DNA from 2 places in the Pseudomonas sp. 2024-210 genome. Region 2 is predicted to be linked to the other one. Evidence: predicted binding sites of a transcription regulator. Region 2 holds the regulator's gene; the other holds the start of a gene.

Evidence for each region. Region 2 encodes FliA, which starts transcription of late flagellar genes. Its sites were predicted from a motif close to CTAAAGTTTNNNNNNNNNNNGCCGNTAA; they were not measured.
Region 1: the regulator FliA is predicted to act here: its motif matches at 4,154-4,181, upstream of ACI7MX_RS03495 (methyl-accepting chemotaxis protein).

What each region holds. Positions count from the first base shown of each region.
Region 1 is NZ_JBJGEJ010000002.1:178,836-184,401, forward strand. It holds gene ACI7MX_RS03480 (transporter substrate-binding domain-containing protein) at 1-564, shown strand, start outside; gene ACI7MX_RS03485 (amino acid ABC transporter permease) at 710-1,669, shown strand; gene ACI7MX_RS03490 (amino acid ABC transporter ATP-binding protein) at 1,662-2,396, shown strand; gene ACI7MX_RS03495 (methyl-accepting chemotaxis protein) at 2,533-4,092, opposite strand; gene ACI7MX_RS03500 (16S rRNA (uracil(1498)-N(3))-methyltransferase) at 4,359-5,069, opposite strand; gene tatC (twin-arginine translocase subunit TatC) at 5,066-5,566, opposite strand, start outside.
Region 2 is NZ_JBJGEJ010000004.1:36,023-41,588, forward strand. It holds gene flhF (flagellar biosynthesis protein FlhF) at 1-294, shown strand, start outside; gene fleN (flagellar synthesis regulator FleN) at 411-1,241, shown strand; gene fliA (RNA polymerase sigma factor FliA) at 1,238-1,981, shown strand; gene ACI7MX_RS06955 (chemotaxis response regulator CheY) at 2,226-2,597, shown strand; gene ACI7MX_RS06960 (protein phosphatase CheZ) at 2,618-3,406, shown strand; gene ACI7MX_RS06965 (chemotaxis protein CheA) at 3,477-5,566, shown strand, end outside.

The sequences.
Region 1 (5,566 bases), on a different contig from region 2:
ACTGGTTATGACGGCATCATCCCGGCGTTGATGACCAATAAGTTCGACATGATCGGCAGCGGCATGACCCTGACGCAGGAGCGCAACCTGCGCCTGAACTTCAGCGAACCCTTCATTGTTGTGGGTCAAACCCTGTTAGTGCGCAAGGAACTGGCTGACAAGATCAAGTCCTACAAAGACCTCAACGACCCGCAATACCGCCTGACTTCTAAAATAGGCACCACGGGCGAAATGGTTGCCCGCAAGCTGATGTCCAAAGCCCAGTACCACGGCTACGACAATGAGCCTGAAGGCGTACTGGACGTGGTTAACGGCAAGGCTGATGCCTTTGTCTACGACGCGCCTTACAACGTTGTTGCCGTGAACAAGTTCGGTAATGACAAGCTGGTGTTTCTCGACAAGCCTTTCACCTACGAACCTTTGGCCTTTGGTCTGAAGAAAGGCGATTACGACAGCATTAACTTCATCAACAACTTCCTGCACCAGATCCACGAAGACGGCACCTACGATCGCATCCATGACAAGTGGTTCAAAGACACCGCCTGGCTCAAAGACATGGAATAAGCGTGGTTCCCTGTAGCCGCTGCCGCAGGCTGCGATAAGGCCCGAAGGGGCTTCAAGATTTCAGGGCTGCTCTGCAGCCATCGCAGCCTTCGGCAGCGGCTACAAAAAAGCTGACCGCGCTGCCCTCTACGGAAATAGTTAAGTGATCAAACAGAAAAAAGCCCAATGGCCCTGGCACGTATTGACCGTGCTGGTGCTCATCGGCCTGGCCGGTGCGCTCTATTACGCCACCTCGCTGATGTCTTATGAATGGCGCTGGAACCGTGTTCCGCAATACTTCGCCTATCAGGCAGAAGAAGCCCAGCGGGCAGCTGAAACCTCCACCGTTATCGAGCTGGTGCGCAAAGGCGATACCGCCGAAGTCGTGCTGCGCGGCGATGATGGTAAAGAACAACGGCTCACCGTTGCCGACAACAGCCTGCAACTGGCTGAAGGCGACGACGTTGAAGAAGGTGAAGTGGTCGGCGTGACCCGTCATTGGGCGGCCGGGCCATTATTGTTAGGGCTGTGGACTACCGTCTGGCTATCGCTGGTATCCGGTGTATTGGGTTTGATTATCGGGCTGGCCACGGGGCTGTGCCGGTTGTCGAATAACCCGACCCTGCGTGACCTGTCGACGCTGTATGTCGAACTGGTACGCGGCACACCGCTGCTGGTACAGATTTTCATCTTCTATTTCTTTATCGGTACGGTGCTCAACCTGTCCCGCGAATTTGCCGGGATTGCCGCGCTGTCGCTGTTTACCGGGGCCTACGTGGCCGAGATCGTGCGTTCGGGCGTGCAGTCCATCGCCCGTGGGCAAAATGAAGCGGCGCGCTCGCTGGGGCTTAATGCCAGCCAGTCGATGCGTTACGTGGTGTTGCCGCAAGCCTTCAAGCGCGTGCTGCCACCGCTGGCCGGGCAATTTATCAGCTTGGTCAAAGACACCTCGCTGGTGTCGGTGATTGCCATTACCGAGCTGCTCAAAAGCGGTCGTGAAGTTATCACCACCTCGTTTTCGCCGTTCGAAATTCTGTTCTGCGTCGCGGGCCTGTACCTGTTGATCAACCTGCCGCTGTCGCATTTGGCCAGCCGGCTTGAGCGGAGGCTCGCGCAAAGTGATTGAAGTTCGCGAACTGGTAAAAATCTACGATACCCGCGGACAGATCGTTCGTGCGGTGGACAACGTCAGTACCTCGGTCGCCAAAGGCGAAGTACTGGTGGTGATCGGGCCATCCGGCTCTGGTAAATCGACCTTTCTGCGTTGCCTCAACGGGCTGGAAGAGTTCGACTCGGGTTCGGTCAGCATCGGCGGCCTGGACCTGGCCGACCCGAAAACGGACGTCAATGCCTATCGACGTGAAGTCGGCATGGTGTTTCAGCATTTCAACCTGTTCCCGCACATGACCGTGCTGGAAAACCTTTGCCTGGCGCAAAAAGTGGTGCGCAAGCGCGGCAAGGTCGAGCGTGAGGCCAAGGCTCGCGAGCTGCTGGAAAAGGTGGGCATCGGGCAAAAGGCCAATGAGTTTCCGTCACGCCTTTCGGGCGGTCAGCAGCAACGTGTCGCCATTGCCCGTGCATTGGCAATGGACCCCAAGGTGATGTTGTTCGACGAGCCGACCTCGGCGCTGGACCCGGAGATGGTCGGCGAAGTGTTGGACGTGATGAAAACCCTGGCTCGCGAAGGCATGACCATGGTCTGCGTGACCCATGAAATGGGCTTTGCCCGAGAAGTGGCGAACCGCGTGTTGTTCTTTGATCACGGTAAGTTGCTGGAAGACGCTTCGCCGGAAGCGTTCTTTGCCTCGCCCAAAGACCTGCGCGCTCAGGCGTTTTTGCGGCAGGTGCTTTAAAGGTGAGATGCAAGCTGTCAGCTGTCAGCTGTCAGCTGTCAGCTGTCAGCTGTCAGCTACAAGCTACAAGCTACAAGCTGCAAGCTGCAAGCCGATTAGCATGCTTTTACTTGTAGCTTGCAGCTTGCAGCTGCCTTCAAACTCTAAACCTTCCCACCAACGCTTGCAGATGCGAGCCCAGCCGCGCCAGCTCAACACTCGACGCGGCAGTCTCTTCACTCGCCGCGGCGGTCTGCTCTGACACATCGCGCACATTCAATACACTGCGGTTGATCTCTTCCGCCACGGCGCTTTGCTGTTCGGCGGCGGCCGCTATCTGCTGGTTCATCGCCTGAATGGCCGACACGGTGCGGTTGATATTGCCCAACGATTCACCCGCACGGCGAGTCAGTTCAACGCTGTTGTCCGTTAATGTGCGGCTGTTGTCCATGCTGCTGGAGACTTGCAACGTACCGCTTTGCAACCCGGCAATCAGTTCTTCGATTTCTTCCGTGGATTTCTGTGTGCGCTGGGCAAGGCTGCGTACTTCGTCGGCAACCACCGCAAAACCACGGCCTGCCTCACCGGCGCGCGCCGCTTCAATGGCGGCGTTGAGCGCCAGCAGGTTGGTTTGCTGGGCCACCGATTTGATCACATCGAGCACACTGCCAATCTTGTCACTTTCGCGCTTGAGATGGCCCATGGCCTCAGTCGAGTGACCCACTTCGATGGCCAGTTTCTCTATCTGGGCAATCGCTTCGCCCACCACTTTGTCGCCTTCGCGTGCCTGTTGATCAGCCGCCAGAGCTGCTTCTGAGGCTTCTTCGGCATTACGCGCCACTTCTTGCACCGTCGCTGTCATCTCATGCATGGCCGTGGCGACCTGATCGGTTTCCACTTTTTGGCTGTTGACCCCGGAGCTCGTCTGCTCGGTCACGGCCGAGAGTTCTTCCGCTGCGCTGGCTATCTGAGTCACACCCTCGCTGATTCCGCCAATCAACTCGCGCAGGCCCTCGGTCATGCCTTGAACCGCTTGCTGGAGCTGCCCCAGTTCGTCACGCCGGTCTGTGCGAGTGTCCTGGGTCAGATCACCGGCCGCCACGTGCTTGACGGTCTTGAGGGTGTGTTGCAGCGGAATAACGATCTGTCGGGTGATGGCCCAGGCGGCCATGATGCCCACTATTAAGGCCAGTACTGTGCAAATGGTGAGCAGACGCTTGGCCTGGGCACTGTCTTGATCGCGCTTGGCGGCTTGCAGTGTCGAGAGCTTTTGGCTCAATTCGATCAGGTGAGTGCCTTGCTGGTGCATGCGCTCTATAGCCTGTTCGCCATCTTGACCCAGTCTGGCCAAGGCCTGTCGATAGTCGGTGACGGCTGCCAATTGTTGTTGCACCAGTGCGATGTCATCTGGGGCAATAAGTTGTGTGCGCGACTTCTCAAGCGCGGTGTCCAGTTCATTCAATTGTTCATTGACGGCCTTGAGGTTGTCGTCGCTCGCGCGCAACTCATATTCAAGGCGGGCAATGCGCAAGTCCTTGGTCAAACCAATTATTTTTGAAAGGTTGGCCAGCTTGTCACCTCGGTCAATCACCGAGGCCAGTCCATTCCAGCCGGTGGCAGCAATCAGCAAGGTCAAGACAAGCACGAGGCCAAAGCTGACACTGAGTTTGCGGTTGACGCTGATATTGCCGAGAAGTTGAACCAGCCGACGGTACATGATGACGCTCCTTTGATTGACTCGACGCACTCGACGTAAAGCCGTCCATTGCTTAGAGAAGGCATCGGCTTGGCATGGAAGAACTGTAGGCAGTTGGCTTTAAAAAGTGTGACGAGCATCACCTGTAGCCGCTGCCGCAGGCTGCGATCGACGGCGAAGCCGTCGCAAAACCGTCTCGCGCGTTTGTACCTGTTAGAACACACGACCTGAATTTACGATTGCTTCGCAACCGGACGCAGCCTGCGGCAGCTGCTACGAGAGGGGGGTCAGAACAAGCGGGCGAGCAGGGCGGTGACGGCGGTTTCAACCCGCAGAATGCGCGGGCCCAGTTGCACCGGTTGCAGACCGGACTTGGCCAACAGGTCGATTTCGTAGGGGATCCAGCCACCTTCCGGGCCAATGGCCAATGTCACGGGTTGATCCAGCCCGCGCGGGCACGCCGGGTAATCACCCGGATGACCAACCAGACCCTGCGTACCCTCGACCAGCGCGGGCAGACGGTCTTCGACGAAGGGTTTGAAGCGTTTTTCGATCACGATCTCGGGCAGAACGCTGTCGCGGGACTGTTCCAGCCCTAAAATCAACTGTTCGCGAATGGCCTCGGGCTCCAGGAAAGGCGTTTGCCAGAAGCTCTTTTCAACCCGGTAACTGTTGACCAGCACCACCTTGGGAACCCCCATCGAGGCGATGGTTTGCAGCACCCGGCGCAGCATTTTCGGGCGTGGCAAGGCCAGTATCAAGGTCAGCGGCAGTTTCTCGGGCGGCGGCTGGTCAAGGCTGAGGATTTGCAGCTCGGCTTCCTTGGCCTCTAGGCGCATCAACTGGGCATTGCCCATCAAGCCGCCAATACGTCCGACTCGCAGGCTATCGCCTACCACGGCGCGGTGAACGTCTTGCATGTGCGTCAAACGGCGGTCACGCAGGATGACGCGATCGTCTGCAATGAAATCAGCCTCTTCGAGGAGCAGCAGGTTCACGCTTGCGGTGCTGGCGGTTGGGCGTTGTTATCACGCTCGGACTGCTCGTCCGGGTGGTCGCCACGCTTGTTCTTGCTGACCAGGCTGCCAAATAGAATGCCGATCTCAAAGAGCATCCACATCGGAATCGCCAACAGGGTCTGCGAGAAAATATCCGGCGGGGTCAAAATCATCCCGACGACAAAGCAGCCGATGATCACGTAAGGGCGGATTTTGCGCAGGTATTTGACGTCGACAATGCCGATCCACACCAACAGCACCACGGCCACGGGGATTTCAAAGGCCACACCAAAGGCAAAAAACAGGGTCATGACGAAATCTAGGTAGCTGCTGATGTCGGTCATCATGGCGACACCTTCAGGGGTGGCGGCGGCGAAAAACTTGAACACCAGCGGGAACACCAGAAAGTAGGCGAAGGCCATGCCGGCGTAGAACAAAAAGATGCTGGAAACCAGCAGCGGCACAGCAATGCGCTTTTCATGCTTATACAGGCCGGG
Region 2 (5,566 bases):
GTGTTGCAGGCCGCCTACCTCAGCTATAAACGCTGCGGTCTGGCCGGATGTATCCTGACCAAACTCGATGAAACCGCCTGTTTGGGCGAAGTACTGAGCCTGGCGATCAGCAACGATTTGCCGGTGGCGTATCTGACCGACGGCCCGCGTATCCCGGACGACCTGCATCTGCCGCGTCGTCATCAGTTGGTGAGTCGCGCCGTCAGTGTACAAATGCAGGAAGATCCCAGCGAGGAGGCCATGGCCGACATGTTTGCTGATATCTATACCAACCCCCGCGATCGGGTCGGTTGAGCGACACACGATGAGTTGCAATGTACCTACATCGATGGTTTGCAAGGTGTGGTGCCAATGGGCACGCGCAGCCAGCCGTTGTAGCCGCGTCTAAGTAAGACAAGGTAAGAAAGATCATGGGCAGCATGCATCCCGTACAGGTGATCGCAGTAACCGGCGGCAAGGGTGGCGTCGGTAAAACTAACGTGTCAGTGAATTTGTCCATCGCCTTGGCCGAAATGGGTCGACGTGTGATGTTGATGGACGCTGATCTGGGGTTGGCCAACGTTGATGTCCTGCTGGGACTGACCCCCAAATACACCCTGGCCGATGTGGTCGAGGGTCGTTGTGAGCTGCGCGATGTATTGCTCACAGGCCCCGGCGGCATTCGTATCGTACCGGCCGCATCTGGCACCCAGAGCATGGTCAACCTGAGCCCGGCGCAACATGCTGGACTGATTCAGGCGTTCAGCGAGCTCAGTGACAACCTCGATGTGCTGGTGATTGATACCGCCGCCGGGATCGGTGATTCGGTCGTGAGTTTTGTTCGCGCCGCCCAGGAGGTGTTGCTGGTGGTCTGCGATGAGCCTACGTCCATCACGGATGCCTACGCGCTCATCAAACTGCTGAACCGCGATTACGGCATGAACCGCTTCCGGGTATTGGCCAACATGGCGCAAAGCCCGCAGGAAGGCCGCAACCTGTTTGCCAAGCTGACCAAAGTCACGGACCGCTTTCTTGATGTTGCCCTGCAATACGTAGGCGCCATCCCCTACGACGAATGCGTACGCAAGGCCGTGCAAAAACAGCGCGCCGTGTATGAAGCATTCCCGCGTTCCAAATGCTCGCTGGCCTTCAAAGCCATCGCGCAGAAAGTCGACACGTGGCCTTTACCGGCCAATCCCCGAGGCCATCTCGAATTTTTTGTCGAGCGTCTTGTGCAGCAAGCAGGTGGAGGACGGCATTGATGACCGCGAGCGGCTATCGCATGTACAGCAAGGCGTCACGCGACAATCAGTACGAACTGATTGAGCGCTACGCACCGTTGGTCAAGCGTATTGCCTATCACCTGCTGGCGCGCTTGCCCGCCAGCGTGCAGGTGGATGATTTGATCCAGGCCGGGATGATCGGCCTGCTTGAAGTGTCGACCAAGTACGACGCGACCAAGGGTGCGAGTTTTGAGACCTACGCGGGCATTCGCATTCGTGGCGCCATGCTCGATGAAGTGCGCAAGGGCGACTGGGCACCCCGCTCGGTACACCGCAATACGCGCATGGTCAGTGACGCAATTCGCGTTATTGAAGCAAAAACCGGGTGTGACGCTAAAGATCACGAGGTTGCGGCCGAACTCCAGTTAAGCCTTGATGATTATTACGCCATTTTGAATGACACCCTGGGCAGTCGCTTATTCAGTTTCGATGATCTGTTGCAGGACGGTGAGCACGAAGGGCTGCATGAAGATGGCGCCAGCGCGCACCTTGAACCCTCTCGGGATCTGGAAGACGAGCGCTTTCAGGTGGCGTTGACCGACGCCATCAGTCTGTTGCCTGAGCGTGAGCGTCTAGTGCTGGCGCTGTATTACGACGAGGAGTTGAACCTCAAGGAAATCGGCGAAGTGCTGGGGGTCAGCGAATCGCGGGTCAGCCAGTTGCACAGTCAGTGTGCCGCGCGTTTGCGCGCCCGTCTGGGCCAGTGGCGCGCACATTGAAACACTGATTCATTCGTAGCAGCTGCCGCAGGCTGCGTTCGATTGCGCAGCGATCGTCAATCCTGAGCCCGTGGTGTGGCAGATACACCGCAGTCGCTGCATTGACGACGGCTTTGCCGCCGAACGTCGCCTGTGGCAACTGCTACGAAATTGACGGGCTTTTGATAATTACCGAATTGATTGAATGGCGCGCTCAGAGTGTGAGCGCGGCAAAGACCGCTTGGAGGCCGTATTGGACAAGAACATGAAGATCCTTATCGTTGATGACTTTTCAACGATGCGCCGGATCATTAAAAACCTGTTGCGTGACCTCGGGTTCACGAACACGGTCGAGGCGGACGACGGCAACACCGCGTTGCCGATCCTCAAGTTGGGCAGCATTGATTTTCTGGTGACTGACTGGAACATGCCCGGCATGAGCGGTATCGATTTGCTGCGCCAAGTGCGAGCCGACGAAAAGCTCAAGCATTTGCCCGTCCTGATGGTGACGGCCGAGGCCAAGCGCGAGCAAATCATCGAAGCGGCCCAAGCCGGGGTTAACGGTTATGTGGTCAAGCCGTTCACGGCTCAGGCGCTCAAAGACAAGATCGAAAAAATCTTTGAACGCATCGGTTGATCGGCGGGAAGGGGGGCGCAATGGAGCATAAAGAAGCGACTCAGGGCGAGTTTGAATCGACCCTGAAAAAACATGCGCACGAATTGGTCGAAAGCCTTGAAAAAGGGCAGTTCGGCGAGGCGGTGCAGTTGATTCATGAACTGAACCAGACCCGCGACCGCGGCCTGTATCAGGAAGTCGGCAAGCTGACCCGCGAGTTGCACAGCTCCATCGTCAACTTTCAAATAGATCCGGGCATGCCGCGTGCCGAAGAAGTGTCACAGATCACCGATGCAGCCGATCGCTTGGCGTATGTTGTGAAACTGACGGAAGCGGCGGCCAATCGGACGATGGACTTGGTCGAAAGCAGCACACCGCTGGTCAATGCGCTGGGCACGGATGCCAAAGCGTTAAGTGTCGACTGGGGACGCTTTATGCGTCGCGAAGTGGGGGCCGAGGAGTTCCGCGAGCTGGCGCGTCGCGTAGACAGTTTTTTGACGCGCAGCGACATTGAGAACACCCAGGTGTCCGCCAACCTCACGGATATTTTGATGGCCCAGGATTATCAGGACCTCACAGGTCAAGTGATCAAGCGGGTGACGCAATTGGTCACCGACGTTGAAAGCAATTTGCTCAAGCTGGTGTTGATGGCCAGCCAGGTTGATCGCTTTGCCGGTATCGAACACGACCGTGAGGCACTGCGTGCTGAAAATATTTCGCAAAAAAACCTGACGAAGGGTGAAGGTCCGCAGATCCATGCCGATAAACGTGAAGATGTCGTGTCCGGCCAGGATGATGTTGACGATTTATTATCCAGTTTAGGTTTCTAGGCTCTGAGTGAATGCCCCCGTGCGTTTCTGCACGGCGGCGTCCAAAGACCCTATTTCAAGGAGCACGTACATGAGCTTCGGCGCCGATGAAGAAATCCTTCAGGATTTCCTGGTTGAAGCCGGCGAGATTCTAGAGCTGTTGTCCGAACAACTGGTTGAGCTGGAAAGCCGACCGGATGATGCGGACTTGCTCAATGCAATTTTTCGCGGTTTTCACACTGTAAAAGGGGGCGCCGGCTTTCTACAGCTCAATGAGCTTGTGGAGTGCTGCCATATTGCCGAAAACGTGTTCGACATCCTGCGCAAGGGTGAGCGAAGCGTAGACGCCGAGCTGATGGACGTTGTCCTTGAAGCGCTGGATGCGGTCAATGGCATGTTTACCGAAGTTCGTGAACGCAGCCCGATCACGGCGGCCACGCCCGAACTGCTGGCGGCCTTGGCACGTTTGGCCGAACCAGCGACAAGCCAGCCGGCGGTTGCGCTTGAACCGGCCAGGCAGCCTGAGCCTGCCGGTGACATTACCGACAGCGAATTTGAACTACTGCTCGACTCGCTCAACGCGGTCAAGGCGGCCGCGGCCGAACCTCAACCGGCGAACCCGCCCGCACTGGCCAGCGATGAAATCAGCGATGCCGAGTTTGAATCGTTGCTCGATCAGTTGCATGGCAAAGGGCAGTTCTCGCCGGATACCGTAACCAGCGCTGCCTCAGAGCCCACAGTCGAAGCCACTGCGCCGGCCAGCAATGAAATCACCGACGATGAATTTGAAGCCTTGCTCGATCAATTGCATGGCAAAGGATCGTTCAATACCGATGCCCTGGACGTGGTGGTAACAGCGCCCGTACACAGCGTTGAAGAACCTGCGGCTAACCCCGATCACATCAGTGATCATGAATTCGAAGCCTTGCTGGATGAGCTGCACGGCAAGGGCCAGTTTTCTGCCCAAAGCCCTGCACTGGATGCACCGGTGGCTGCGGTCGCGGCCAAGTCGGTCGACGCGGCCCCGGCACGTTCAGCCCCGGCACGCGTGCCTGCTGCGCAGCCGGAAAAGGCGCATGCCAGCGAGGCCGAGACCACCGTACGAGTGGACACTGCACGCCTGGACGACATCATGAACATGGTCGGCGAGCTGGTGCTGGTGCGTAACCGTCTGGTGCGGCTTGGCCTTAACAGCAGCGACGAAGAAATGGCCAAGGCCGTCTCCAACCTCGATGTGGTCACGGCAGACCTGCAAACAGCGGTCATGAAGACGCGTATGCAGCCGATCAAAAAAGTCTTCGGACGCTTCCCGCGTCTGGTTCGCGACCTGGCCCGCCAGTTGAAAAAAGAAATCAGCCTTGAGTTGGTGGGCGAAGAAACCGATCTGGACAAAAACCTGGTCGAGGCGCTGGCCGATCCGTTGGTTCACTTGGTGCGCAACGCGGTTGATCATGGGTGCGAAACCCCCGAAGAGCGCGAAGCCGCCGGCAAAACCCGCTGCGGCCGGGTGATCCTGTCTGCCGAGCAAGAGGGCGACCATATCCTGCTGTCGATCTCTGATGACGGCAAAGGGATGGACGCCAACGTGCTGCGGGCGATTGCCGTCAAAAAGGGGTTGATGGACAAGGACGCCGCTGATCGCCTGAGCGAGTCCGATTGTTACAACCTGATTTTTGCGCCCGGTTTTTCGACCAAAACCGAAATCAGTGATGTGTCCGGGCGCGGCGTGGGCATGGACGTGGTGAAAACCAAGATCGCCCAGCTCAATGGCTCCCTGAGCATTGAATCGACCTTGGGTCGCGGCTCGAAAATCGTGATCAAGGTGCCGCTGACGCTGGCCATCATGCCGACATTGATGGTGATGCTGGGCAATCAGGCGTTCGCCTTCCCGCTGGTCAACGTGAACGAAATTTTCCACCTCGACCTGTCGCACACCAATGTGGTCGATGGTCAGGAAGTGGTAATTGTGCGGGATAAGGCGCTGCCGCTGTTCTACCTCAAGCGCTGGCTGGTGGCATCCGCAGTTCACGAAGAACAGCGCGAAGGGCATGTGGTGATTCTCTCGGTAGGCACCCAGCGCATCGGTTTTGTGGTCGATCAACTGGTTGGCCAGGAAGAGGTGGTCATCAAGCCCTTGGGCAAGATGCTTCAGGGCACGCCGGGCATGTCGGGCGCCACCAT